2 linked regions of the Syntrophobacter fumaroxidans MPOB genome follow. The protein of the gene in region 1 interacts with the protein of each later gene in a pairwise test. Links are inferred from orthologs where the notes say so. Each region holds a gene or a part of one and is shown in the gene's direction. Other genes may lie near its edges. The genes, in order: abc-f and SFUM_RS18320.

Evidence for each region.
Region 2: the proteins of abc-f (region 1) and SFUM_RS18320 interact in binary tests that used the Escherichia coli proteins (3 or more experiments, as listed by UniProt). The link is inferred for Syntrophobacter fumaroxidans MPOB from one-to-one orthologs.

The regions. Positions count from the first base shown.
Region 1 is NC_008554.1:4,053,759-4,068,393, reverse strand. Bases 11,438-14,322 are described here. They hold abc-f (ribosomal protection-like ABC-F family protein), read left to right. Parts: upstream 11,438-11,820; coding sequence 11,821-13,824; downstream 13,825-14,322. Other genes in these bases: SFUM_RS17120 (selenium metabolism-associated LysR family transcriptional regulator), read left to right, coding at 13,860-14,322; SFUM_RS17130 (HAD family hydrolase), read right to left, coding at 11,438-11,491. In the rest of the region: SFUM_RS17170 (J domain-containing protein), read right to left, coding at 1-92; SFUM_RS17165 (tetratricopeptide repeat protein), read right to left, coding at 120-1,319; SFUM_RS17160 (GumC family protein), read right to left, coding at 1,316-3,634; SFUM_RS17155 (hypothetical protein), read left to right, coding at 4,148-4,882; SFUM_RS17150 (SLBB domain-containing protein), read left to right, coding at 4,982-6,037; SFUM_RS17145 (M24 family metallopeptidase), read right to left, coding at 6,240-7,433; SFUM_RS17140 (DHA2 family efflux MFS transporter permease subunit), read right to left, coding at 7,619-9,181; SFUM_RS17135 (HlyD family secretion protein), read right to left, coding at 9,186-10,457; more of SFUM_RS17130, read right to left, coding at 10,763-11,437; more of SFUM_RS17120, read left to right, coding at 14,323-14,635. UniProt on the Escherichia coli protein: Genetic data indicate it may be involved in ribosome assembly or function.
Region 2 is NC_008554.1:4,338,775-4,353,807, forward strand. The notes cover bases 4,035-7,317. They hold SFUM_RS18320 (2-oxoglutarate dehydrogenase E1 component), read left to right. Parts: upstream 4,035-4,411; coding sequence 4,412-7,117; downstream 7,118-7,317. Outside these bases: SFUM_RS18310 (ABC transporter ATP-binding protein), read right to left, coding at 1-846; SFUM_RS18315 (glycosyltransferase), read left to right, coding at 1,197-3,971; odhB (2-oxoglutarate dehydrogenase complex dihydrolipoyllysine-residue succinyltransferase), read left to right, coding at 7,641-8,975; lpdA (dihydrolipoyl dehydrogenase), read left to right, coding at 8,977-10,383; SFUM_RS18335 (glycosyltransferase family protein), read left to right, coding at 10,622-11,809; SFUM_RS18340 (hypothetical protein), read left to right, coding at 11,826-13,004; SFUM_RS18345 (acyltransferase family protein), read left to right, coding at 13,055-14,203; SFUM_RS18350 (hypothetical protein), read right to left, coding at 14,319-15,033. UniProt on the Escherichia coli protein: E1 component of the 2-oxoglutarate dehydrogenase (OGDH) complex which catalyzes the decarboxylation of 2-oxoglutarate, the first step in the conversion of 2-oxoglutarate to succinyl-CoA and CO(2).

The DNA.
Region 1 (14,635 bases):
GCAATAAGCCGGTGTGAGTTCTTTTCTCCCGCGAGCAGCCGCACCAGGACTTCCAGAGCGTCATTGCGCCCGCGCATAGAAAAAGGCGGCATATCTCCTTCTTCCCCTGCCTGTCCGAGCTATTCCACAGTTACGCCATCCAGCCAGTAGTCACCACTTATCTTGTTGTCGAACCTCAGACTGTCTTTCCTCGACACCTTGACCGTGATCGCCTCACAGGCGTCGGGAACAGCCACTTCGAGCTCCTCTTCGGTCCACGGGGTGGTGCCCCCAACCGGCGAAGTGGCGACATTCAAACCGCTGCAGCGGTAGCCCGTCACCTCCAGGAATACCCCCTTGTCGGTCGTCAATGCACTGCTCCTGCGGAAGAAATGCAGCCGGTAATTCCGCCCGGGTTCAACCGGAACGGTTTGAGACACATGGTGGAACGCCACATTCGCGGTACCGTTGAACCGGATGTGGAGGCAGCCGTCCCCCGAGGCGCAGCCCTGCCGGGTTGTTTCGATGATGGCCGCCGGCGTTTTCCCGAAGCGCCACCCGAATGCCGTGTTGAGCGGCTCGGTCCGGAATTCGCCGTCACATACCCCAAGACCCGTGGAACCGGTGATTTCCCGCCACAATTCCTTGGCCATCTTCATCCGGTCGTTTTCCATGAGGAACTGGCAGAAACGCAGTCCCAAGTCTCCATCCACGGGCACCCGCTCCTCTTTCATACGTTCCCAGAGCCTCACGGCCAGGTCCGTTTCCCTGGAGCTCAGCAACTGCTCGAAACACAACTTCCGATTTTCAGCCGTAACATGGAGAATAATCCCGTTCCAATCCCGCCAGAACGTGTGCGCAAGGAGAAAAGCCTCATTCCTGCGATGCGGCAGCCTGGCGAGGATGTAGTTGAGCGTCTCCGCGAAACGCTTTTCGTCGCCCAGATCGAAGGCCAGCAGAAACTCCTGCCATTTCCAGGTGCTCACGTGGGAAATAGAAGGCAAAAGCAGATCGCACAGCTTTTGTGTCTCCTCTTTGCGTCCCAGCACGGCGTGGACTTTTGCCAGAGCAAACCATGCTTCGATCAGAAGCGGATCTTGAGCGACGGCTTTCCGAAAGTAGGCGGCGGCCGTTTCCATGTCGAGATCGACAAAATACTCGTAGTTCCCTTTCAGATAAAGCACTTCGGAGAACAGGTTCCCGGAGGTATGCTTCAGTTCGAATGCATAGTCGTGCCCGGCCATTCTGTTCGTCCAGACTCCGAACCATATCAGGCTTCCGGACATCCCCAGGAGCAGCAGGGTCGTCAGAACACGAAAGAGGAATCCCGTGCGTTTCATGCTCTTTCCTGAGGAGGATGTTCGGGAAGACTCTCGGGTGGCGAGCCGTACGCCTGCTGATAATAGTAATGGTAGTATTTGTAATACTTGTAGTAATAGCCGCCCAAATGGTGCCCGACGTTGAGCTTGTTCACCAGGCATCCCAGCAGATTGCCGCGCACGTTGTACAGGCTTCTGCGGAACATCCGGAGGGCTTCACGGTGGGTGTGTCCAAGGATGCTGACCAGAATCACCCCGTTGACATAGTTTCCCAATACGAGCACGTCGGCGAATCCGACCGCCGGAGGCGCATCGAGAATCACTCGGTCGAAGCTCTCCCCCAAGGTTTTCAGGATGTCGCGCATCCGGTTGGAGGCGAGCAGTTCCGCGGGATTCGGAGGTATGGGCCCCGAAGGAATGAAAAACAGATTCGGCGTGCCCGTCGTCTGAATCGTCTCCCCCACATTGCAGATCCCGCTCAAGAGCTGGCTCAGCCCCTTTTGTTTCGATCCTCGGCCGTTGGAGAAGACTTTGTGGAGCCTCGGCTTTCTCAGGTCGGCGTCGATCAGCAGCACCTTTTCATCCGACCCGGCGAAAGCCAGCGCCAGGTTCGACGATATCGCGCTCTTCCCCTCGGCGGCACTGGTGCTTGTGATGAGAAAAGTCCTGGGCGGCTGATCGACGGGACTTGACAGCTGAATCGACACCTTGGCCGTCCTGATGGACTCGGCAAAACTGGATTTCGGCCTGGTTTTGACCAGGGAATCCAAATCGTGCAAATCTTCGTTCTCAACGAGAGGCAACACGCCCAGCACGGGAATGTGGAACCGGTCCGTGATTTCGTCGACACGTTTCACCGTATTGTCCAGGTATTCGAGGAAGAACGATATGCCTATGCCGCCGATGAGGCCGATCACGATGGCCAGAAGCAGGTTTCGGCGCACGTCGGGCTTATAGGGCGAAAGAGGTAGCGATGCGTATTCCACCACCTGGATGTTTCCCAGCTCCGTTCCCACATTGGCGTCAATCTCCTTGGAACGTTCCAGAAGGCTCTGGTGGATGAGCTTGCTGGTCTCGACCTCCCGTTCGAGAATCTTGAACTGGGTGGCCCGATCGTTGAGTTCCATGGCCAGGTTTTTTTTCTCTTCCGCCTCCTTTTGCAGAGCCTCTTCTTTTTTCAACGAAGCCAGATAGTCGTTCTTCAACGAGTGCTGCATGCGGTTTTCTTCTTCTTTGATCTGCTTCTCGATGTCCACCATTCTGGCTTTGAGCGTCTTCAATTTCGGATAGTCGTCCTTGAATATCGTGTACATCTCCTGGTACTGCCCGGCCAGGGCCACGTAATCGGCGCGAAGCTTCTGCAGCATCTGGCTTTCCACCACGATCGGCAATGCCGAGACTCCGCTTTTCAGGCTCTGCAGGTAGACGGATTCTTTTCCGATGCGTTCGGTTTGAGACACCGTCAGTGCCTTGTTGACCTCCTCGAGCTGATGGTAAATCAGATTCAGGTTGGAACTGAGCGAGACGATACCGGATTTTTGGGCAAAAGCATTCAGATTGCTTTCCGCTCTTTCGAGCTGGATGCGGACCACTTCCAGCTGTTTTTCAAGTTGTTGTTTCGCCGAGCTCGCCGCATCCATTCTTTTGTCCATCTGCCAGCTGATGAATTCCTGGATCAGAGTATTGACGAAGTCCCGGGCCTGCGCCGGATCGGTGGAGCTGAACGAAACGTTGACCAGGGTTGTGTCCCGCTCGGGATGCACTTCCAGATTCCCACCGACCCAGCTCTGCATTCCCTTTTCTTTCTTGAGACTTGCAATGGACGGATCGGGAGTCTTTTCCACCGCCTTGCCGAATTGCAGCGATTCGGAAAGGCTCTTGCGAAACCTCTCGATCAATCCTTCGGCCTTGGCTTCCCGGCTTCGAGCCGGATCGGTCTCCAACAGGTTCATCTTTCGCAAAACCCGCTGGGCGAGGGCGCCGCTCTGCAACAGCTTCACCTGGGTTTGCACGAAATCCCTCGTGAAAAACATCTGCCCGCCCGTGATATCCTCGAACTTCGTGACCTTGGGAAACCTCGGGCTCATTTCCAGCCGCCCGCTCGCCCTGAACACCGGTTTCATGCTGAGGCTCACCACCAGCACGGTCATGAACACGGCGAACAGGAAGGTGAGAATCAGCCACTTGCGTCTTAGAATGATCTCCAGGTAGTCCCGCAGATCGGCGGAATCCTCGAATTCCGGCAGCGACTCCCTGGTTTCCACGCTGGGCAGATTCGCTCCGTAGACGGAGACGGGATGCTCCTGTCCGGGACGTTTTTCGAGTGAATCGTTCATGCGTTGCTCCATGCAATGGAGTCAGCGAACCGTTTGTGACCCGGTCGACAACACTGATCGTCGAGATTCAGGGAATACCACCCCGGGGTTCGACGGACGACCGAAGGCGGCAATGACCCGCATCCCGGGACTCGACTTTCCGGAAATGCTAAACAGCTTTCGACTTATTTTCACAGCCGGGAAACCTAAGGCCCGGCCTTTCAGGGAACCTCGTCCGTCGAGGGAGGATTCGCCCCGGCGTACTTTTGTTACATCGACGCAATTCAATATTTTGCATAACTTTTTTCTCAATAACAGCTAAAATATTGCCGAGTATCATGGAAAAACAAACACGTTTCAAGACGAGAGTGGATTCTCTTTGAAAACGGCAGCGATTCTATGGCGATGTACGTGGGAGTCTTACTGAAACTTGAGATGTGACTCGTTAGTGTCTTGACTCGAAGGTAATCATTGAGTACAAAAGCGGCATTGGGGTTGGAGTCTGGTCTGATGAAACGGAGGAGGCCCGCATCGATGAAATTCTGTCCCGGAATCATTGCCCTGCTTCTGGTCTTCTCTTTGGTCGTCCAGCCCGTCGCGGGATATGCCGGTTCGAACGCCCGTCTCGTCCCTTCGGGGAAGGTCAGCGTTCTCCACGGCGGCAAGGAAGTGAGCCGGTTTCGATCCGAAATGCCCCTGCCGCAAGGCATCCTGATGGCCTGCAACGGAAACTGCGTGGTGCAGAGCCGCGATGTTCAGATGGTGGTTCACGATAAGGCGGTTTTTGCCTTGATTGAGGACAATGGCCAGTGGGACCTGACGGTAAACTCCGGACGCGTCGATTTTGCCGTCCGCACTGAGGGGAAGCCGATTTCCTTTCATACCCCCCACGATCTGGTTCAAACTCAGCGGATGATCGTACCTGCCGGGAGCGAAGGGCTCTTGAGGGGGCACATCATCGTGGAGGCGAAGACCACCGAACTGGGTGTCGACCAGGGAGCCATGCAGGTATTGAGCCGTAACGGCGTCGACCTGATCCAGGAGGGTCACTCCATCGTGTTGGCCCAGGCGGAGATGTCCGCATCACCCCGGGAAGACGGCAAGGATGCTCGACCTGACGCGGGAGGATTTCCTCTTTCCGCTGCGAGTGCCGTGGCCGGCCCCGATATGTCCACGATATGGATCGCAGGGCTGACCGCGCTCGGCATTCTTGGGGGCGCGGTGGCTCTGAGCGCCGATACCCACGGCAGACCGGTCAGTCCCCAGTGATCCGGTTCCCGTTATCGAGATGAAGTCGGAAGGGCGGTATCCATCGTGCGTTGTGGATGCCGCCTTTTGCATCCATCCCGGGCAAAGGATGTCCTCATCATGAGTATCCCGTTTCAGCACGTCGGATTTTGCGGACTTCGGGCCTTTGCGGCCATTGCTTTATTCGCCGCGGCCGTCGCCGGATGCGGCACTCCCAAAGGGCCGCCGCCCACAGCCAACGTCGAGGTTCTGCTGGCGGATGAAAGCGGATCGAGAAAGGAAATCGGCGAAATCAACCAGAAACTGCTCGCCTCGGTGAGCACGGCGCCCAATCTGCGGGACTATGTATTGGGCGAAGGGGATTTGATACAAGTCACCGTGTTCGAGGCCGAGGAGCTGAAAACCGAAGCCCGGGTCGGGTCTCGGGGCTTTATCACTTTGCCCCTCCTGGGACCGGTTCTGATCAAGGGCCTCACCACACGTGAGGCGGAACAGAAAATCGAGGACCTCTACAAGAGGAAATATCTTCAGAGCCCTCACGTCAGCATTTTCGTCAAAGAGCAGTTGGCCGGCAAGATAACCCTGCTCGGCGCGGTCAAGAATCCGGGGGCGGTGCCCTACCTGACCCGCCAGCGTCTGCTGGACTCGCTTGCGGGCGTAGGCGGTCTTTCCGAGAAGGCCGGAAAGATGGTCCAGGTGCGGCGTCCCAACGATGACCCCAAGCTGCAACCGATGGTCTTCATGATCGATCTGGACGAGATCATCAAGCAGGGGAACACGGATCTCAACATCGAAATCCAACGCGGCGACGTTATTTTCGTCCCGGAGGCCGGTACGATTTACGTCGACGGCGCGGTCAAGAAACCCGGCAACTATCCGATCTCCCAGTCCACGACTGTTCAGGAGGCGATCGTCATGGCAGGCGGGTTTTCTCTCACGGCGGATGAGGGAAACATCAAGCTGGTCCGCGTGATGCCGAGCGGCAAGCGGGAAGTGGTGAAATTGAGCATATCGGACATCCAGCAAGGTTCCGCCCACAGCATGTCGGTGAAGGACAGGGATGTGCTCTTCGTTGAGACCAACACGCCCAAGGCGTTGCTCTACGGACTTCGGCTCAATCTCGGCGGGGGATTGTTCGGTATCGGCTATGATCCGCGAAGCGGAACGGCCTATTAGCGTGAAGGCCGGTCCGGTCGGCGGTTCAATCGGTTGACCGTTCGTCGACCCGGCACGACCCGGGGACCGGCATACATCCGGCCTCAACCGGGGAAGTCGCGCCGCCGACCGGCCAGGGACCGATTGATACCGCCGGGCATGGAGGATTTTCGGAATGCGACGCGCGTGAGGTATCCCCGGAGCCACGCTCTTCCCGTGACGGTCACAATATGCGCAGTTCCTCCGAGGCGGGATTGAGCGATTCCAGCCCGTCGTGCCTGACGACGTAGGTATTTTCCAGGCCGGCGATCCCTTCCCCCGGCAGGATGAACTTGGGCTCGAAGGCGAAGGTCATGCCTTCCTGGAGAACCAGGGTCTGCCCCCGGGCGATGAGCGGAAACTCATCGACCTCCAGCCCGAGTCCGTGCGCCACGAAGGGTGCCCGCTGCTCCCCGGTTCCCATGAACCACTCATCCCATCCCGCCTCCCTGACCCATTGCCACACCGCGTCATGGAGCTCTCCCGTCACGGCTCCGGGTTTCGCCGTTTGTCGAAACCGTTGATGGATCAGAGCGGACAGGCGGTATGCTTCCTGCAATCGAGCAGGGGGAGCGCCAAGCGAATAGTCCCGGGTCTGGTCGTTCAAGTACCCGTGCCAACAGGCCATGGTATCGACGCTGACCAGTTCGCCCGGTCGGATTCTCCTCTCGCTTGCACCCTGCGCGAAGGCCGGTGAGAACCCCTCGCCTCCCGTCGGAGAATCGAAATAGGACGGCGTGGCGGCTTCCGGACCCGAGAGGAGATGTCCGAACACAACCTCCATGTTGAAGGTCCTGCAGCGGCCGAGGCCGAGGTGTCCGGCCCTGTGCGCCACCATTTGCAGTTCGGCGGACAGCTCCACTTCCGAAATGCCTTCGCGAAGTACCTGGGGGACCGCATCGGCAATTGCCTTCGAAATGATGCCGGCCAAGCGCATCATCTCCAGTTCCCACTTTGATTTGATCGTCCGTATCCGGCGGATCAGGAGACTGACATCGACGATCTCCTGGTCGGGAAACAGTTTCTCCCTGTACATGAACAGGAGATTCGCGGGAAGCACGTCCAGTTCCATGCCCAGTCGCCGCGGGACAAACCCCTTGCAGGCCGCTTCCACCACGGGAGGAAGATCGGACAGGCTTTGTAGAGGAACCACGGGGCGAATGGGCGAAAGGCTTTCCGCGCGATCCACGTCGCGCCTCACCAGGAAAATCGGCTTCCCTGAAGCAGGCACGATAAGGTGGGCGTCCTGGACGGTGCCGGTGAAGTAGTACAGGTCTGTGTTCTGTCGAACAACCGCCGCGTCCACCCCGCTCGTCGACAGCAGTGCCTGAAACATCCTCAAACGGGCGGCAATTTCACTTTCGGGGACCTGAAACAATGTTCAATACTCCTCTTCGCTGAGGTGGTGCGACCGTCGTCGCCACTGGGGCCGAAGGGCGGAGAGTCGCGACGCATCCGGATTTGCGCCTGTGTTGGAACGACGGCGACGACCATCCGGCATCGTTGCCGGTCCACAGCCCGTTCCGGTTGGCGGGTCCGTGCAAACGGCGGCAGGAAAACGCGTCAATGCACGCCCTCCTTCCACCCGAAAGGCCTGGCGGATTTCTTGAGCAGCGGCATGAGCGCCAGTAGGCTTAAGGTGGCGATGGCGAGCAACAGAAAAGTATCGTTGAAAGCCAGCATACTGGCCTGGCGCAGAACTTCCCTGTAGGTCATCACAAGCCCCCCCGTCGGGCAGGATGCCTGCGGCTGATTCATCTGCAGCCATGAGCAGACCTGATCGAAGTAGGTCTGAAAGGCGGCATTGAAGGGAGTAATGTACTCCGAAAGATGCGTCTGGTGCAATTGCGACCTCTGTGACAGCACGGTCGTGCTGAACGCCACGCCGAAGCTGCCCCCAAGGTTGCGCAACAGGTTGAAGATGCCCGACGCATTCCCCATCTCCTCCCTGGAAATGTTCACATAGGCCGCTGCGGCCAGGGGTACGAAGAACAGCCCCATCCCGAATCCCTGCACGAAGCGCGGCCATGCGACGGTGTAGAAATCCGCCTCGAGATTGAAACCGGACATCATCCACGTGGACAAAGCGGTCGCCACTAGTCCGATGGACAGCAGGTACCGGGGCTTCACGCCTTTTTTAAGCAGAACGCCGACAACGGGCATGATGAAAAAGCTGGCGAACCCTCCCGGTCCCAGCACCAGCCCGGCCCAAAGCGCCGTGTAGCCCATGAGTTGCTGCAGGTAGAGGGGCAACAGCACGATGCTCCCGAACAGGCAGAAGAATCCGAAAAACATGATAACGGTCCCGGCCGCGAAACTCCGGTCTCGCAAGACCCTGAGGTTCACCACGGGATGTTCGGCGTTGAGTTCCACGATGACGAACAAAACCAGCGAGAGCGCGGCAGCGATGCTGAGGACCACGATGAAATGCGAATTGAACCAGTCTTCGCGTTCACCCTTGTCCAGAACGATCTGCAGGCAACCGAGCCCGACGGTCAACAGAAAAAGCCCCCAGGTGTCCATTCTGAACTGGGTTCGGCGCAGATAGGGCGGATCCTGGATGAAGAGCACCACCAGGAATAGCGCCAGGATCCCCGCCGGAAGGTTGATGTAGAACACCCACCGCCAGCTCCAGTTGTCCGTTATCCAGCCCCCGAGAACGGGCCCCAGTATGGGAGCCAGCACAACCCCCATCCCGAAAGCCGCCATGGCGATGCCGTGCTCCTTTGGAGAAAACGATTCCAGCAGAATGGCCTGAGACAGCGGCTGCAGCCCGCCTCCACCCAACCCCTGCAGGATTCTGCAAAGAATCAGCACTTCCAGGGAGGGCGCGGCGCCGCAAAACAGGGAGCTGAGCGTGAAGATGACCACGGAGAAGATCAGGTAGCGCTTGCGCCCGAACACGCTTGCCAGCCAACCCGTTATGGGAATGATGATCGCGTTGGACACCAGGTAGGAGGTCAGTACCCAGGTCGACTCATCCACGCCGGCATTCAGGCTGCCCTGGATGTGCGGCAGCGAAACGTTGACGACGCTCGTGTCCATCACCTCGATGAAGGTCGGCAGCATCACCGTCAAGGCGATGGCCCACTTGTTCGATCGAGATGCTTCGAAGGCGTCGTTCATGGTTTCAGGGCGCCGCATTCGAGGGAGGTTTCACGGTATCCGCCATCAGCACGGGACCGCTTCTGTCCGAGGTATCGACGGTCACCACCAGCGACAGCCCAAGCCGCAAAGGATGGTCGCGGGGCGGCGGTCCGTCCAGCAGTATCCGGACCGGAACGCGCTGGACCACCTTGATCCAGTTACCGGTGGCGTTCTCGGCCGGAATCAGCGAAAACGCCGCTCCCGTCCCCGCCCGGATACCCGCCACCTTTCCGGTGTAGGACCAGCCGGGGTAGATGTCCGCCCTGATGCTTGCCGGCTGACCGAGACGGACGTTTTTCAGCTGGGTTTCCTTGTAGTTCGCTTCGACATAGATGTCCTGGAGAGGCACCACCGCCATGAGGGGCTGTCCCGGCTGGACCCTCGCCCCGACCTGGACGCTCTTCTGCGCGATGAATCCGTCGATGGGCGCCGTGATCGTGCAGTAGGAAAGATTCAGCCGGGCAGCCTCGAGCTCGGCACTGCTCTTGTCTCTGCCCGCCCTGAGCGAGGCGAGCCTGTACTGCTGAATTTCGACGTTGTCCCGGTCGCTCTGGGCCACCTGAAACTGGGCTCCCGCCCGCTCCACCTGCTGTGTCGCAGCAGCCAGCGATGCTTCCGTTGCCAGGATCTGTGAATCGGCTGCCGCCAGTTGCGCCTGTGCCTTTCTGAGCGCCGTCAGGGCTTGTTCCTGCTGTCGCCGGGTCCCTGCACCCGTCTTGTACAGGTTGTCGAAACGTTCGAAATCTCTCTGGAACTGGGCGAGATCGGCGGCCACGGCCGAACGAGTGTTCTTGAGCTCGCCAAGCCGGTGCCGCGCTTGCGATTCCGCGTCCCTGGCCGCCTTGAGAGCCGCTTCGGCGGCCCGGGCCTGGCCTGAGGTCTGGGCGTCGGTCAGGGGGACGGAAATCTCCGCGGCCCGGACCTCCGCTTCATTTTGGTTCAGAGCGGCCTGCGCCCTCTCGACGGCGACCCGATAATCGGTGGGATCCAGCTCGACCAGCACCCGGCCCTCTTCGACCCGGCGGTCGTTCTCGACCAGAACCCGGATCACGGTTCCGGGCACTCTCGCACTGATCGGGGCAGGATCGACCTTCGCATAGGCGTCGTCGGTCGTAACCCGGTTGCGCATGAACAGCCACCAGTAAACCCCACTCATCAACCCGGCGACAACGCACACCCACACGGCCGTTTTCACGCGCCTCGCGCGCACTCGATTGGGCTTGGATTCCGTTTCCGGATTCTGGTTTTCCGCCATGTCGATTCGCCTCTTTTCTGGACTGAACGGCGACTGAGTCCCTTGCGGGGATCGTCGTCATTGCGTCGAATCGCCCCGCACAGGGGGTTCGAAACGAAACGGGAACGTCTTCGCCATCATTCCGACGGCAACCGGGCTCCGGGAAGCGCCTCCGCCTCCCGGCTTTTCCTGGGAGTGAAGAGTGCGGGAGGATTCCGTGCAATCGCCTGCAACACCGTGCACTCATTCCCCGTGCACGGAGATTCAGGGCACCGCCGCAGCGTGGGAAACTCGTGTTCCGGGACTCAATCCCGGTGCACGGGGATTCAGGACCTTCCGGTTCGGACCAGTCGAATCAGGCCGGCATGGTCGAGCTCCGACAGGCTCCCGACAATGTGGTCTGCATCCTCGAGGCTCCCCCGCGGGAAGGAATTGGTGATCCCTACAACATACATGCCGGCCGTTCTGGCGGATTGGATACCGGCCGGAGTATCCTCGACGGCGACGCAATTCCTCGCGTCGAGAACAGCGTGCCCGCCAAGGACTCTGACCTCGTCGAGGGCCTTGATGTAGGTTTGCGGATCGGGTTTGCTCCGTTCCACGTCATCGGCGGCGACCAGGATCGAAAAACAATCCTGCAGCCCAAGGGAAGCCACGAATGCGCTCACTTCATGGCGCAGCGCACCGGATGCCACACCCAGAAGCACATTGTGGCTGTGGAGCTCCCGGACCAATTCGATGACCCCCGGAAAGGTGGGCACTCCATCGGCGACGATTTTCCGCAGCGCTCCGTCCTTCGCATCGACGAGCTCGGCCAGGGTGCGCCCATCCAGGTCGCGTCCGGCTTCTCGAAAGGCCTCCCGGAAAGCGTCCCGGTCATCGAAACCGATGTAGTGCTCCAGGTAGCGGGCGTAGTCGTGACCGAGGCCCAGGGGTTTCAATACCTCCTGGAGCGCCCGATAGTGGAGGGGTTCACTGTCGACGAGCACGCCGTCGCAGTCGAATATGACCGCTTGAAGCTCAAAAGAGGCTCCCACGTCGAAAACATTTTGCATGACCGGCACATACCGAATATTAAGATTTGTGGTTCTGAAAACTGAGACCTTCTCGAAACGGTACTCAACATGTTAACTATTGACCTGCACACATTCACAATCTCAGGATGCGTTTTTTAGCATGTTTTTCGGTTTACGAAAACTCTCCAGTTTCGGGCATGTAACACCATGGTCCTTATGCGGCTCGCGCCGGGCGCAGGCCGGCTCCCCCCGGGCTGCCCGGAAATGCGAGGGGAGTCGGCACCTTGAAGCCATGAACCCGTCCGTTCGACTTCAGGGCGCCGCGCCGGGTTTTGTCTCGCACCTTTCTTGAACGGGAAACGGATTCCGTGCTGTCCGTCCACGCTGTTGCAAAGTTCATCGGCGACAGGAAGCTCTTCGCCGACGTTTCCTTTTCCACCCTCCCCGGTGAAAGGATCGGCCTGATCGGTCTCAACGGGACGGGAAAGTCAACCCTTTTCCGCATCCTGCTTGGAGAGATGCCCCCGGACGCCGGTTCCGTGGTCCGGAGCCGGGGACTCACCATCGGGCATCTGCCGCAACAGGTTGTGCCGACAAAGGACAAGACCGTTCTCGAATACGCCATGGACGTGCACGAGCAGCTGCACGACCTCGAATCCGAGATGCACGCCATCGGCCGAGCGATGGATATGGAAACGGACCCCGAACGCAGCCGGGAATTGGCTTTGCGGCACGCACACGTCAACGAGCAACTGGAGCGCCTCGGGGGCTACGACCTCGAGGCCCGGGCGGCCAAAATCCTGGCCGGCCTGGGCTTTCGAGATTCTCGCTTCGGCACGGCGGTTTCGACGTTGAGCGGCGGGTGGATCATGCGACTGGAAATCGCCCGACTGCTCTTGTCCGGCCCGGAGCTTCTGCTGCTGGACGAACCGACCAACCACCTCGACCTCATGTCTTTGCTGTGGCTGGAAGACTATCTTCTCTCGACCACTTCGGCGATGCTCATCGTTTCCCATGACCGTTCCTTTCTGAACAGGCTGGTGACCAGGGTACTCGAGCTCGAGCAGGGCCGTCTCCACGAGTACGCCGGAAACTACGATGCCTACCTGGAGGAAAAGGCACGCCGGCGCGAGGTCCAACTGGCCTCTTATCAAAATCAGCAGGATCGCATCCGTCAGGCCGAACGTTTCATCGAACGAAACCGCTATCGGAAATCCACGGCAAGCCGCGCGCAAAGTCGACTCAAGGTGCTGGAGAAGATGGAAAGGATCGAAGCCCCAGTGTCTCGGGGGGCCGAAATCCATTTCACCTTTCCCGCCCCGGCGCGGTCCGGCAAACGCGTTCTGGAGCTGCATCAGGCGCGCAAGGCCTACGGAGCGCACCTCGTTTACTCCGACCTCGAGCTGGTTCTCGAAAAGGGAGACCGCATCGCGTTCATCGGCGAAAACGGAGCGGGCAAGAGCACGCTTCTCAAGATGTTGGCCGGGGCGGAACCCCTGTCGGGCGGAGAACGTATCGTCGGGCACAACGCTTTCATCGGCTACTACGCACAGCATCAATGGGAGCAGTTGCGCCCCGAATGCACCGTGCTCGAAGAAGCCGCTTCGGTTTCAGGCGACATCCCCGCCTCTCAGCTCCGGGGGCTCCTGGGCGCCTTTCTTTTCCACGGTGAGGACGTTCATAAGAGAGTATCGATTCTGAGCGGCGGCGAGAAAGCGCGTCTCATTCTCTGCCGGCTGCTTCTTCAGCGGCCCAACGTGCTGCTCATGGACGAACCCACCAACCACCTGGATATCCCGGCGCGCGAAGTCCTCGAGGGGGCCCTGCGGGAATACCGGGGCACCATCTGTTTTATCAGCCACGACCGGCGGTTCATCAACAACATCGCAAACAGGATCCTGGTTGTCGAACGAGGCAGAATCCACATTTTCCCTGGCAATTATGACGATTACCGTGACATATGGAGCAAGCGTCTCGAAGACGACCGGTTGCGGGAGGACGCGGCAGCGACTGCGGGAGAGGGTGAAAACCGGCGGCAGAGCGGCTCCGCCCGCAAGGAGCAGGACAGGCGCCGTATTGAAGCCCGGTGGCGAAATGAGCTCTATCAGGCAAAGCGGCCCCTGCAGGAGCGCTTGGAGCGGGTGGAGGCCGAACTGCAACAGGCGCATCGGGATCTGGACGCCTTCAACCAACTGCTGGCCGCGCCCGATACGTACCGTGACGGCGCCAGGGTCCAGGATTTGCACAAGGACTACAAGTCCTGCCAGGCCAGGATCGCAGAGCTCACGCAGGTCTGGGAAGAAAACGCCCTGATGCTGGAAGAAATCGAGGAGAACTTCTGGAAAGCCAGAGCGCACAACGGCCCGGGTTGAACCGTTGTGCCGACATGAGGGGAGATAGCGAACCTATGGACATCCATCGTTTGGTCGTCTTCTGCAGAGTCCTGGAGATGGGAAGCTTCACCAAAGCCGCCGAAGCGGTCTGCCTGACTCAGCCGACGGTGAGCGAACACGTCCGGGCGCTCGAGGAGACTCTGGGCGAGAAGCTCATCGACCGGCTGGGACGTGAAGTACTCCCGACTCCCGCCGGGAAGATCCTCTACCAGTATGCCCGGGACATCATCCAATTGCGCGACGAAGCCGTCCAGGCCCTGGAGAAGTTCAAAGGCAACCTTTCGGGCGCGCTGCTCATCGGGGCGAGCACTATCCCGGGCACCTATGTCCTGCCGGAATTGATCGGATCGTTCAAGAAATCCTACCCCGCCATCCAGATAACATTGCGGATTACGGACAGTGCGGAAGTTGTGGCAAGAACGATCGACGGCGGCGTGGAATTCGGGGTCATCGGCGCACGCCTGGAAGACAGGAGAATCGTTCTGGAGGAGGCGTTTTCCGACGAACTGGTGCTCGCCGTCTTCCGCGACCACCCATGGGCGGTCAGGAAGTCGGTGAGCCTCGAAGAGCTCGCCGGCGAACCGTTCATTCTGAGGGAGCGAGGTTCGGGCACGAGGATCGTGATGAACCAGGCCCTCGAAGCCCATGGATTTTCTCCGACCAAGCTGAACATCGTGGCCGAGATGGGAAGCACCGAAGCGATCCGGCAGGGCATCAAGGCCGGGATCGGCATTTCCATTCTCTCTCACCGGGCTGTCGCCGAAGACCTTCGGCATGGTTCGCTGTTCGC
Region 2 (15,033 bases), 290 kb from region 1 along the record:
CACGCCCGGAATCGCTTCCAGCCGCTTTTCCCCGCCGGCGGCCCTTCCCGGGATCGAGCGCATCAGGCCCCGGGTATAAGGATGCAAGGGAAACTCGAAAAGGGCCCTCACGGGGGCTTCTTCCACGACGCGGCCCGTGTACATCACGAGGACCTGCTCGGCCAGGTTCGCAATGACGCCCAGGTCGTGCGTGATGAGCAGGATGGCCGTTCGGGTCTTCTCCCGGAGCTCTCTGAGCAGGTCGAGGATCTGCGCCTGGATGGTCACGTCCAGGGCCGTGGTGGGCTCGTCCGCGATGATCAGCCTTGGGCTGCACGCCAGGGCCATGGCAATCATGACGCGCTGCCGCATCCCTCCGCTCATCTGGTGCGGATAGTCTTTCATGTGGATCTCGGGAGAGCGGATGCCGACCATTTTCAGCAGCTCCAGCGTCCTGTCCAGGGAGTCCCGCCGGGAGAGCGCCATGTGGCGCTGCAGGACTTCGACGATCTGATCTTCCACGCGAAAAACCGGGTTGAGGGAGGTCATGGGCTCCTGGAAGATCATGGAAATCTCCCTGCCCCGGACTTCCTGCATCTCCTTTTCGCTCAGCGCGAGCAGGTCCTTGCCGTTGAACCGGACCGCGCCCCCGACGATCCGCCCGGGCGGGGAGGGAACGAGGCGCAGGATGGAATGGGCGGTGACGCTCTTGCCGCATCCCGATTCACCCACGATGCCGAGTATCCGGCCTTCATCGAGGCGCAAACCCACGCCGTCGACGGCCTTGGCAACACCCCTTTCGGTGAAGAAATGCGTTCGAAGGTCGTCGACCTCCAGGAGAACCCGATTCGCGCCCGGCTGATCCACCGCACTCCGCCCGTTTGCAGGTTGTCGTTGACCGACGCGCCGAACGGCGCGACGGAAGATCCGTTCCGGATCGAAAAAAAATACTATCAAAAACCGGGAGCAAAGTCAAAAAAGGGGCCGGTTCCCGTCTCTGCGGGCGTCGGTTCTCGCGGATCGTGCACGAATTGTAACCGGCGTGTGCAAGAATCGTAACCCGCGGCCCGGAACGACCCCGACGCCGTTTGATTAATCCAATGTAATCAATTCATTGAACTCTTGGCACAAACCTTGCTCTATGGTTCCATCGCGTTTTACGTGATGTGTGACGCCGATGCAACAAACAATCAACGATTCCACCCTATGAGGACAACATGGCCAGGCCGGCACACAAGATTTTCGACCTAGCGGCGGACGACCGCATGGAAGACGGCGACGGGATCGAGCCACTGGAGAACCGGGCGGAAGAAACCACTGTCTTGCGCCCGAGAATCGCCAGGGATGCGGTCCCGATCGACGGACGCACGGGAACCGAGGATGGCGCTGAGAAGAAAGAGCCTTTATCCTTCAAAATTCAATCCGATGAATCCGGAATTCTGAGACCTGTCTTTCCAAAGGCGGGGAATTCCACGGGTGTTGCCCGGTTCTTCCTGAGCCCCCCCAAAACCATTCCCGTGGTTGACGGTGTAAGGCCCCAGGTGAAGGGCAAGTTCCTTTTCGTCGGCGACGACAAGTTTTACGTTCGCGGTGTGACCTACGGTCCTTTCCGCCCCGAAGAGGACGGTTGCGAGTACCATACTCCCGAGGTGGTCGATAAGGATTTCGCTCAGATGGCCGCCAACAGCATCAATGCGGTACGGACCTACACGGTTCCGCCGCGCTGGCTGCTCGACATCGCGCAAAAACACGGGTTGCGGGTGATGGTGGGGCTTCCCTGGGAAGAGCACATCGCTTTTCTGGACAGCAAGAAAATGGCTCGGGACATCGAGAGGCGGGTGCGCCTGGGGGTGAAGGAATGCGCCGGCCATCCCGCGCTTTTGTGCCTCACCATCGGCAACGAAATTCCGGCCTCGATCGTGCGCTGGTACGGCGCCCGGAAGGTGGAAAACTTTCTGAAGCGGCTCTACGAGGCGGCCAAGGCGGAAGACCCCGAAGCGCTGGTGACCTACGTCAACTTCCCCACCACCGAATATCTGCAGCTGCCATTCGTGGATTTCGTTTCCTTCAACGTTTACCTGGAAACGAGGGAGAAACTGGAAGGATACCTGGCCCGCCTGCAGAACCTTGCCGGGGAGAAACCGCTGGTCATGGCGGAAATCGGGCTGGACAGCATCCGAAACGGAGTGGATGTCCAGGCTTCCACGCTTTCCTGGCAGATCCGGTCGACGTTCGCCACCGGCTGCGCGGGGATGTTCGTTTTCTCCTGGACGGATGAATGGCATCGGGGCGGGTTCGACATCGACGACTGGGGATTCGGCGTGACGGACCGGGACCGGAATCCCAAGCCGACCCTGGACGCGATCAGGAAAGCGTTTGCGGAAATCCCGTTCGCGCCGGACCTGGAGTGGCCGAGCATATCGGTGGTGGTTTGCTCCTACAACGGGTCGCGAACCATCCGCAACTGCCTCGACGGGCTGCGCCGGCTGGACTACCCCAACTTTGAGGTGGTCGTGGTCAACGACGGCTCCACGGACGGAACCGGGGAAATTGCCGCGGAATATGGTTTCAAGGTGATCAATACGACCAACCACGGGTTGAGCAGCGCCCGGAATACGGGGATGCGAGCCGCCAAAGGCGAGATTGTCGCCTACATCGACGACGACGCCCGCCCGGACCCGCACTGGCTGACCTATCTTGCCTATACGTTCCTCACCACCGACCACGTCGGTGTCGGCGGGCCCAATCTGCCTCCCCCGGAAGACGGTCCCATCGCCGCCTGCGTGGCGAATTCTCCGGGTGGTCCCATCCATGTGCTGCTCACCGACCAGGAGGCCGAACACATTCCGGGTTGCAACATGGCCTTTCGGAAATCGGCGCTCGAGGCCATCGACGGTTTCGACCACCGGTTCCGGATCGCAGGCGACGACGTGGATCTTTGCTGGCGGCTCCAGAAGAAAGGCTGGACCCTCGGGTTCAACCCTGCCGCCATGGTCTGGCACCATCGACGGAATTCGGTGAAGGCTTACTGGAAGCAGCAGAAGAACTACGGGAAAGCGGAAGCTTTCCTGGAGAAGAAATGGCCTGAAAAATACAACGCGGCCGGGCATGTTCCCTGGGCCGGGCGCCTCTACTTCAAGGGATTCGAGCAGTTGCTCAGCTGGTCGCGCGGCCGTATCTACCAGGGCACCTGGGGCAGCGCCCTGTTCCAGTCGATCTATCAGCCCGCGCCCACGCTGCTCTGGTCCCTGCCGATGATGCCCGAGTGGTACGCCATCATCGCGGCGCTCGCGGTTTTCTCCGTGCTGGGCATCGAATGGTCGCCGCTGCTCCTGGCCCTGCCGCTGCTCCTGTTCGCGGTTTTCGTGCCGGTTCTGCACGCATGCATGTGCGCCATGCACGTGGATTTTTCCCAGCACGGCGGCTCGCGCCGGCAGGTCTTCAAGCTGCGCGTCCTGACCGCAACGCTGCACCTGATGCAGCCCCTGGCCCGGCTCGTCGGCCGTGTGCGGCTCGGCCTCACCCCCTGGCGGAACTGCTCCGTTCCGGGGATCGCCCAGCCCTGGCCGTGGCCCAGGATGTTCACCGTGTGGAGCGAACAGTGGAGGTCTCCGCTGGACTGGCTGGAGTCGCTCGAATCCGGCATCCGAGGACTTCGGACCGTGGTTCTCAGGGGCGGCGATTTCGACCGCTGGGACCTCGAGCTGCGCGGCGGGCTGCTCGGCAGCGTCAGGGTGCTCATGGCCGTTGAGGAGCACGGGGGCGGCAGGCAATTCGTGCGCGTCCGCACCTGGCCCCGGTGTTCGACGGCGGGAATCGCGGTGACCCTGCTCTTCGGGTTTCTTGCGGCCTGCGCGGCCCTGAGTCATGCCTGGATGGCGTGCGGCCTCTTCTATGCCATCGCCTTCCTGTTCATGATCTGGATCGTCAAGGAGTGTTCCGCCGCCATGTCGGTGATGGTGCGCCTCTTGGGGACAGAGAACGATTCATGAAGCCGGCGGCCTGTATCGGCCGCATCCGGTCAATCGGACGAGAATGAGAAAAGGGTGTCGCTCCCCGCGGGGCGGCACCCTTTCCATTTTGGCGCGGACCGTCGTCGTCGGCAACTTCCTTGCCGGACGGCCGCCGGGTTAGCTCCACTGCATCGTCCTCTCCGGCCGGCATCGGGTTCGGATGAAACCGGGCCGCGACTTGACAAGCCCGGAGTGCGATTCCTAGCTTCAAGGACTGATACCCGTTCGCCTTCAAGATCGCGGAACAGGGAAGTTGCCGAAGGCGAGGCATATGTGGACGGGCACCGTCCCCGCGGTTCGCGAAACGGTGAGGAACGGCTTCAAGCCCTCCCGCCCGATGCTGCCGTCTTGAATGCGAAACGGTATGAGCCCATGCAGGGCCGCACGAAGAAGCACGTCCGTCCGAGAGGTTGTTTCCCATGGAGTTTTCAATCGGCTGGAATGCCGACTACATCGATGCTCAGTACCGGCTTTGGAAGTCCGATCCGAAGAAAGTCTCCCGGGAGTGGCGGATTTTCTTCGAGGGCTTCGAGCTTGCTTCTTTTCCTGAACCTTCGGGAATTTGCGATCGTGAAGAGGTTCTTCTCCAGGCCGGCGTCCAGGAGCTCATCCACCGCTACCGTGACATCGGTCATCTGCTCGCCTGCCTGGACCCGCTGGCGAGCTGCCCCATCGACCATCCCCTGTTGAGACTCTCGTCCTTCAACCTGTCCGAAGCGGCTCTCGATCGCAACGTTCAGGCTCCCGGGTTTCTGCATTCGAAACGGATGCCGCTGCGGGAGATCGTGTCCATTCTGAGGGACACCTACTGCGGGTCGGTCGGTGTGGAGTACATGCATCTGCAGGACCCGTCCGAGCGGGCCTGGCTCCAGGACCGCATGGAACCGATCCGAAACCGCCCGGACCCGGCTGCCGACGAAAAGCTCGCCATTCTCTCGGTGCTCACCCGGGCGACACTCTTCGAGCAGTTTCTCCATACGAAATACGTCGGGCAGAAACGGTTCTCCCTCGAAGGGGCGGAAGTCGTGACAGCCATGCTGGACAGCCTGTTACGGCGCGCGGCGGAAGCGCAATGCCGCGAGGTCATTCTCGGCATGGCCCATCGCGGGCGTCTGAACGTCCTGGTGAACGTTCTGCGCAAACCCTATTCGGACATCTTCTGCGAATTCGAGGATCATTACGACCCGGAGTCGATGGTTGGCAGCGGAGACGTCAAGTATCACAAGGGATACATGGCCGATCTCGAAATCCCCGGGGGGCGTTCGCTGCGTGTACTCCTGGCCGCGAATCCGAGCCACCTCGAGGCGGTGGACCCCGTGGTGGAAGGGATTGCCCGCGCGCGCCAGGACGGTTGCGGCGACTGTCTGCGCCGGCAAGTGTTGTCCGTCCTGCTTCACGGCGATGCGGCATTCGCCGGCCAGGGCGTGGTTGCCGAGACCTTGAACCTCTCCCTGCTGGAAGGGTATTCCACGGGAGGGACCATTCACGTGGTCGTCAACAATCAGATCGGTTTCACCACGCTCCCGGATCATGCCCGGTCCACGCGCTACTCGACCGACGTCGCCAAGATGCTCATGGTCCCCATCTTCCACGTTCACGGCGAGGACCCGGAAGCCGCCTGCTTCCTGGTCAAGCTTGCGCTGGACTACCGCATGGAATTCGCCAAGGACGTGGTCATCGACGTGGTCTGTTTTCGGCGCTATGGCCACAACGAAGGGGATGAGCCGTACTTCACGCAGCCCGTGATGTACGACCGCATCAAGGAAAGGCCTCAGCTCTGGCGCGGCTATGCCGCGAAGCTGAGGGACGAGGGCGTCGTTTCGGACGGCGAGATCGAGGCGATGCAGGATGGTATCCGCGAGTGCCTGGAGAAGGCCTTCGATTCCGTTCATGACAAGACCTGCCCGCTCCCCGTGAACCGGTTTATCGAAAGCTGGGACGACATCGGCCGCGACGATCCGGAAACGCCGGTGGAAACGGGGGTTGCCGAAGAGACGCTGGTTTCCCTCGCCCGCGGAATGAATGCGTTTCCGAGCGGTTTTTCCGTTCATCCCAGGCTCGAGCGTATTCTCGCCAGGCGCCTGGAGTCGGTCGAAAAGGGCGAGGGGATCGACTGGGCCACGGCGGAGCTGCTCGCTTTCGGAACACTGCTCGAGGAGCGGACGCCGGTGCGGTTGAGCGGTCAGGACAGCCTGCGGGGTACGTTCAGCCACAGGCACAGCGTACTGACGGATGTGAAGACGGGGGAGCGCTTCACGCCGCTGAACGCACTGAGCCCGCGTCAGGCCCGTTATTGCGGATATGACAGTATGCTCTCCGAGAATGCGGTGCTGGGATTCGAATACGGGTATTCGCTTGCGGAGCCGCGCACTCTGGTCATATGGGAGGCCCAGTTCGGGGATTTCGCCAACAACGCTCAAGTTATGATCGACCAGTTCATTTCGAGCGGGGAAACCAAGTGGCAGCGGCGAAGCGGCCTGGTGCTGCTGCTGCCGCACGGGTTGGAAGGGCAGGGCGCGGAGCATTCCAGCGCGCGCCTGGAAAGATTTCTCCAGCTCTGCGCCGAGGACAACATCCAGGTCTGCAACCCGAGCACTCCCGCCCAGTACTTCCACCTGCTCAGGCGCCAGGTGAAACGCAACGTTCGAAAACCGCTGGTGGTGATGGCCCCGAAGAGCCTGCTTCGGCATCCGCTCGCCGTGTCCGCAATGGCCGACCTCTCCGTCGGCCGTTTCCGGGAAGTGCTGGACGACCCGGGCGAAAGCGAGGCTCCGGAACGCGTGCTCTTCTGCAGCGGAAAGATTTACTACGACTTGGTCGGGAAACGGGACGAGGCTCGAACCGGACGCATTCCGATCATCAGGATCGAGCAGTTCCATCCGTTTCCGGAACGGCTGCTCGAGGAAATTGCCGCAAAACGTTCCCGTGCCGGGGAATGGGTTTGGGTCCAGGAGGAGCCCCGGAACATGGGGGGCTGGGGATTCGTGGGGCCCAGGCTGGAGGCGCTCACCGGCCGAGAGGTCGGCTTCATCGGCAGGAAGGCCGCCGCGAGTCCCGCGACAGGCTCTCACCGCGCTCACCTCGCCGAGCAGGAAGCCATTCTCAGGGAGGCGCTCAAGCTCTAGTGCCGCGAACCGCCGTATTACCGTGTGGGGGTCGGGACGATGACCTCATACGAAGTTACCTAGAAAATAGACTCCCTCGGAAGTCTGTTTTCATGCTTCGCGGGTGTCGCAGGGGGCATGGATAATTGCGTTCAAGATGGATTTTTCAAGCACAAAAGAGCGGGGGAATGATTCCCCCGCACCCCTCAAGTTTCGGCCACACGCGCAAGCGCGTGAGGCCGAGCGCTCGGCGCTGTCGGCGATTGGCCGAAGGCCGCCGCCGCAGCGCCACACGGAGCCGCGAAGCGGCGAGGGGGTGTGGGGGATACGTCCCCCACGCTTTTAGAGTATCATTTTGAACGCACATCCGTATCAAAACGCAACGGGAACTCGGGAAAAGAATCCCTCCGCGCCTGGAGGGGCGGTTTTGCGCGAAGGCGCGCGAGGTCGGTCGGTGCGTGTTCTCCGCGGAATCCTTCGGTCATCCTGGAAACCGGGGAGTTTCCGATCCGTCAATCGTCTGCCAAACCAGTGAGGAGTGACCATGCAGATCGAGGTGAAAGTGCCCGAGGTCGGCGAATCCGTGCAGGAAGCCCTGCTCGTCCAGTGGTACAGGCGTGATGGCGACATGGTGCGCAAGGGCGAGATACTCTTTATTATCGAAACGGACAAAGTCACGCTGGAAGTCTCGGCAGACGCGGACGGGCTGCTGAAAATCCTGGTCCCGGAAGGACAGACGGTCCGCATCGGGACGGTGGTAGCGACAATCGATTCGGAGGCTCGCGAGGCGAAGCCCCTCCCCGCCCGGCAGCCGGAAGCGGAGAAAACCGGAGAGGTCGTCGAAAAGGCGGCGGAACGGGAGGCCGCGGCGGCACCGGTTCCCGTCTCGCCCGTCCGGGCGCCGTCGCCGCCCGGAGCCGGCACTGCGGAAGCCTCGCCCCGGCCGATCGTGTCCGAATCGGTGAAGGAGCTCCTCGCCGAGAGGGGGCTGGACGCCGCACAGATTACCCCAAGCGGCCCCGGGGGCAGGCTGACCCGGGGAGACGTCCTCGCGTTCCTCGATGAACGAGGGCAAGAAACGACGGGAAAACCGGATGAAAAGACCGTCACGGAACCCGCGGTCATGCCCGAGGCGCCCCGCCGGGTGCCGCCGCGGCGGCAGGTCGTTTTAGCCCCGGAGGAATTGACGGTCCGCAAGCCCATGACCCCGATTCGCCGAAGAATCGCGGACCATATGCTCCAGGCGCGCCTGAACACCGCCATGCTCACCACATTCAACGAAATCGACATGAGCAGGCTCCAGGAAATAAGGAAACAGTTCCGCGATCTTTTTCAGAAGAAGCACTCGGTGTCCCTGGGGATCATGTCGTTCTTCCTCAAGGCTGCCGCGGTCGCGCTCAAGGAACTGCCCGAGCTGAACGCATTCATCGAAGGCCACGAAATCGTCTATCACAACTACATCCACATCGGCGTCGCGGTCGGCGCTGAACGCGGGCTGGTGGTTCCGGTCATCCGCGATGTGGACAAGCTCGGTTTTGCGGACCTGGAAAAGGCCATTCTCGACCATGTGCGCAAGATCAGGGAGAACCGGCTGGAAATGTCGGACCTGGAAGGGGGCACCTTCACGATCAGCAACGGCGGCGTATACGGGTCGCTCATGAGCACTCCCATACTGAACAGCCCTCAGAGCGGCATTCTCGGCCTGCACAAGATCGAGGACCGCCCGGTGGTCGTGGACGGCCGGATTGTCGTTCGTCCCATGATGTACGTGGCGCTGAGCTACGATCACAGGATCGTGGACGGAAGGGAAGCCGTCACGTTCCTGAAGCGGATCAAGGAATGCATCGAAAATCCGGAACGGATCATGGTGGAGATATAAGGTGGCGGGAGACGGGAAATACGATGTGATCGTCATCGGGTCGGGGCCCGGCGGATACGTCGCCTGCCTGCGCGCCGCGGAGCTCGGCCTCAGGGCGGCGTGCGTGGAAAAGAGCGACCGGGTCGGCGGCGCGTGTCTCAACGTGGGCTGCATTCCCAGCAAGGCGCTCCTCGAATCGAGCCGGTACTACACCCTCGCGAGAAAACGATTCCAGGAACACGGCATCGTGCTCGACGACCAGGTGCTCGATCTGCCCGTCATGATGGCCAGAAAGTCGGAGGTGGTCCGCGGTCTCGTGGAGAATGTCCGCAAGCTCCTGGAGAATGCGGGTGTGGCGCTCATCCGGGGAACTGCCCGGCTCGCGGGGGAACACCGCGTCGAGGTGACCCGTGACGGCGAAAAGACGATGCTCGAGGCCGATGCCGTCGTGCTCGCCACCGGCGGCGAGCCGGTCCCGGTGCCCTCCCTTCCCTTCGACGGCTGCAGGATCGTGAGCTCCACGGAAGCCCTTGATTTCGATCGGGTCCCGGAGCACCTGGCGGTGGTCGGGGGCGGCACTATCGGCTTGGAGCTCGGTTCCGTATGGAGCCGCCTGGGGGCTCGGGTCACCGTCATCGAAATGATGCCGGGCATCGCGGCCGTCGCAGACGGCCAGGTGTCGCGGACGCTCGAGCGTCTGCTCGGCCGGCAGGGACTCGAGTTTCGCCTGCGCACGAAGGTGACCGGGGCTGAAGTTACGGACGAACAGGTGGTCCTGACGCTCGACGCGGACGGCAAGGAGGATCGCATCGCCTGCGACCGGGTACTGGTTGCGGTTGGGAGAAAACCGTTCACCGGGGGCCTCGGCCTGGAGGCACTCGGCATCGGCACGGACCCGAGGACCGGGCATGTGCTGGTGGACGAACGGTATCGCACCGGCGTTGCGTCGATCTATGCCGTCGGGGACCTGGTGCCGGGCCCCATGCTGGCGCACAAGGCTTCCGCTGAGGGAATCGCCGCCGTGGAATGCATCGCCGGGCTTCCGGGTGAAGTGAATTACGACACGATCCCCTCGGTCATCTACACCTCGCCTGAAGTCGCCGGCGTCGGCCTCACCGAAGAGCAGGCCCGCGAAAGGGGACTCAGCTTCGTCGCCGGGTCCTGCCCGTTCACGGGTTCCGCCCGAGCCCGCTGCATCGGGGATACCGACGGCTTCGTCAAGGTCATCGCCCACGGCAGGACCGGCCGTCTGCTTGGTGTACACATCATCGGGCCGGAAGCGTCGGAACTGATCGGCGAATGCGCCGGGGCCCTGGAACGCAATGCCACGGCGGAGGAATTCGCTCGGGTGGTCCGCGCTCATCCCACCCTGTCCGAAGCCGTTCGCGACGCCGCCCTCATCGTCCAATCAAGCAGAAAACGGGGATGACGGGTTTCCCTTCCCAATTTGGACTGTTCTCACCCCGCAGGCCGTGATATCTTCCCGTACCGCCGATGTTTCGGTTATTATAATAAAATTGTGCGCGCGCATGAGGAAGGCCCATGGTGTGTAGCCCTTGAGCCTCAAGGGAATGGATCGGCCCGAAGGGCTTCCTCATGCGGTGCGGCATGGTCGATGGAAAACCCGAAAGGTTCTCGGGGGCGGATTTCCGGTTCGGAGGAGTTCTATGGCAGGTTCGCGGCTGCGCATCATCGTGACCGGGCTCGCGGCGCTGTACCCGGTGGGCGGTGTGGCGTGGGACTATCTTCAGTACATCGTTGGTTTTGCCCGCCTGGGCCATGATGTTTACTACCATGAAGACTCATGGAGCTGGCCCTACCATCCCATCCAAAAGACCTACACGGCGGATCCGACCTATTCGGTCGACTACATCGCCGACTTCTTCAAGACTTACGCTCCGGATTTGACCGGCCGGTGGCATTATCTCCATCTGCACGACCGGAGCTACGGGATGGACCGAAGCGCATTCGACGAAGTCGCCCGCACGGCGGATCTCTTCCTCAATGTCAGCGGGGCGTGCATGATCCCCGAAAACCTGTCCGCAAACTGCGTCAAGGTGTTCCTCGATACGGACCCCGGCTACAATCAGATCATGCTGAGCGAGCGGCTGTCATGGTCGGAGAACGTGGACCGCTGGTGCGCGACGGTTGCCGCTCACGATCGGCATTTCACTTACGCCGAGAACATCCATGGGGCGGACTGCATCGTGCCCAGGATGGATTTCGCGTGGAAGACGACCCGGATGCCCGTCATCCTGGACCTTTGGTCCGGGCCTGCGGCAGAGCCGGCCGATTCCGCCAGGCCCTGGACGACCATCATGACCTGGAACGCCTTCAAGGGGAAACTCGTTTACAAGGGAGTGGAGTACTTCAGCAAGGGCACCGAGTTCGAAAAGCTGATGCACCTGCCCCGACAGGCACAGGCGCGGCTCAAGGTGGCGGTGGGAGGCGTCGATGCGCCGCTCGATCGGCTCGCCGAGTACGGCTGGGAGGTGGTGGACGGACCCGGGGCCACGGTGACTCCCGCGGACTATCAGCGCTTCATTGCCGAATCCCGTGGGGAAATCTCGACGGCCAAGCACGTTTACGTCGCCATGCGCACCGGCTGGTTCAGCTGCCGGTCCGCCTGCTACCTGGCCGCGGGCCGCCCGGTGGTCGTGCAGGACACGGGATTTTGCTCCATCTTCGATTGCGGGAAGGGAATCCTCGCGTTCAATACGCCGGAGGAAGCGGTGGAGGCGATCCGCCGGGTGGAGAGGGATTATTCCCGCCAGGCCTGCGCCGCCCTCGGCGCTGCGGCCGAATACTTCGATTCGGACAAGGTCCTGGCCCGGTTCATCGAGGACGCTTTTTGAAGGGGGCGTGTTCCATATGAGCGAGCGCAAGCAGGGGAAAGGCAAGATCATCGTCTTCGGAATCATGTTCTGGTATCCGCTGGCCGGCGTGACCTTTCAGTTTCTGCACTATCTCATCGGCCTGAAGCGCCTGGGATACGACGTTTACTATGTCGAGGATTCCGGCCGCTGGATCTACAATGCCGACACGTTCCTGTTTTCTCCGGATGCCACCGACAACGTCGCGGCCGTCGCTCCGATTCTCGACGCTCATGGATTCAAAGGTCGCTGGGCCTTTCGGGGCAATTATCCCGGCGGAAGCTGCTACGGCATGACCGAGGAGCAGATCCTGGCGCTTTATCGCGAGGCGGATGCTTTCCTGAACGTCACCGCGTCGCAGGAGCTCAGAGAGGAGCACATGGCCTGTCCGCGACGGATCTACGTGGAATCGGATCCGTTTGCCGTCCAGGTCAAAGTGGCCGAGGGGGATGAGCCGACCATCGCCGCCCTGGAGGCCCACGACACGCACTTCAGCTTCGGCGAGAACCTGGGCGCGCCCGATTGCGATCTTCCCCTCGAACGGTTCAAATGGCTCCCCACGCGACAGCCCGTGGTGACGGACCTATGGGACAATCCGAATCCCCCTGCGCCGGGAACGGCGTTTACCACCGTCACGACGTGGCACAACAAGGGCAAGAGCCTGGTCTTCAGGGGGGAGAAGTACCACTGGACCAAGAGCCGCGAATTCGTCAGGTTTATCGACCTTCCCGAGCGGCGCAACGTGCGGTTTCAGCTGGCCCTGGAGATCAACGAGCCCACCCGCCGCATGCTGACCCGGCACGGCTGGGAGACGGTCCGATCCCTGCCGATTTCCCGGGGCGTCGACAGTTATCGCGCCTACATCCAGGGGTCGAGGGGGGAGTTCACGGTCACCAAGGAGCAGGTGGTGAGACCCCGGACAGGCTGGTTCAGCGACCGAAGCGCCTCCTACCTGGCCGCCGGCCGGCCCGTGATCACCCAGGAAACGGGTTTCAGCAAGTACCTGCCAACCGGAAAGGGACTTTTCGGCTTCCTCACCATGGACGATATCCTGTCCGCGGTGGACGCCATCGAGAGCGACTATGAAGGAGCGTGCCGGGCGGCACGGGAAATAGCAGAGGAATATTTCGGCGCCGAAAAGGTCTTGAGGAGCCTGATGGACAGGGCCGGTCTCTAGACCCGCGAGCCTTCCGGCCCTCCGCCGCCGGCCTGCTTTGGTGCGACAGGATGCAGACCGCTCATACCCGACCCATACCCCCGCAGAGGCTGACCTGGCCGGACATGATGAAGGGGATTTCCATCCTCTGGATCGTGTTCTTCCACTTCTTTCATGCCTACAACAACGGGCGCTTCCCGTGGCTCCTCGGCTTCGGGAATTTTTCCGCCTGGCTTGCCGAGCAGCATTCCGGCTCGATCCTCGGGACCATTTCCGCGGCCCTCGAAGGCATCGCCGCCGTGGTGTTCGAGCGAGGTTCCCAGGCGGTGGGCGTCTTCATCGTGTTGAGCGGGTTCGGGCTCGCCTACTCGCTGGCCGGGAGCGGCGGGCGGCCGGGCGGATGGAATTCCTGGTACCGCAGGCGGTTGTTGAGGCTGTTTCCCATCTATTGGCTGGCCCATCTGATCTACCTGGTCTCCCCCTTCATGGACCGGCAGGACCCGATCGATTTTCGTTTTGTGCTGAGTGTCCTGGGCGACAGATTCTACCCCGCCGAAACGGTTTTTTACTACCTGGTGCCGGCATGGTGGTTCTTCGGGTTGCTCCTGCAACTCTACCTCTTTTTCCCCCTCTTCTCCAGGCTGCTGGACAAAGCGGGGGAGGTGAAGTTTCTCATCCTCTGCGGGGTGTTTACGCTGTTGAGCCGCTATCTCCTGTCCGAAGTCCTGGAGGCGAACGGCAATTACGCGCAGGGGGCGTTTTTCGGAGCGCGACTCTGGGAGTTCGCCTTCGGCATGGTCGTGGGGCGGCGATACTTTCTGAGAACCGGCGAAACCGAACGTCGCCTTTTTTCCTGGCGGGCGTCGGGCGCGGGCATCGTGATCTATATTCTGGGCGCCTACAGCTATCAGCCGACCTTCACCAACATTTTCACCGACATGCTGATCGGCACCGGCCTGTTCATCATCATCGCGCACGCGGCGGTCCGGATGGATCGATGGCCGGCCGCCGCGAGGCTCCTTTCCTCGGTAGGGGTCTATTCCTACAGCCTCTACCTGCTGCACCAGCCGTACGCGATCTATTTCGGAAAGCTCCTGCGGGAATTCGAAATGCCCGCCTACATAGCGGCATCGTGTGCCATCACCGCGATCATGACCGTGGGGACGATGCCCCTGGAAAAATACACCAACCGGTTCGCCGGCCGGCTGTTCGGGGGGTGACGAAGAGTGGCGGCTCAGGCGGCTTGCGCCCTCCTGCAAAGACGCCCGGGCAGGGATGACTCCAGACAGAGCCGTTCGCGCGGATCGTCAGTCCCGACAGCCGGCCATTATCCGGCTATCTCGCGAGGACCACCTTTCGCACCCCCTCGGGGCTGACGGTTCCTTCAGCGTCGGGTTTTCCGGCCCACGTCATGACGAACTCCCGGTAATAGCTCACCAGGGTCACATTCATATCCAGTTCCATGCCTTCGCGGAGCTCGGGAACACCGAGGAGCTCGGAGGGGATGAAAGCTTCAACGGCCATGTGGGGCAGGGACTTGTCGAGTCTCTGGACCCTGCCCGCCGTCGGGACCCGCTCAGGGGGTTTGCCGTCCAGGGACTGAAACAGCAGCGGGCGGATTTCGAACCCGTCGGGAAAATCCGGGTTGTCGGCGGGAACGAGGTAGACGGCAAAGCGGCGAGTTTCGCCCTGCACCGTCGATTTGAGGTCGATCCGGAACGCCTCGCAGCGGGGAAACTCACCCGTGTAGGCCAGGAAAGCCGGGTCGACGAAAGTGTTGGCCAGGCTTGCCAGGTAAAGCCCCTCGGGCCTCCAGGCCAGATGCACGTCGCCGAAGGGAACGTATGGTTCCGGCGCGCGAAAACCCGTGACCCTCGAACGCTCCTTGTCCCATTCCACCAGCGACTGGTCCGTTACGTCGATGGGGGTCGAGGCGCGAAAGATCGGGACGGCCCTCTTCCCGGTGCCTTCGTTGTCGTCGTCCGGCGGAAGTTGCACGACGGCCGTGCGACTCCATTTGTGGATGGTTTCGAGCACCGGGTTGAGTTTC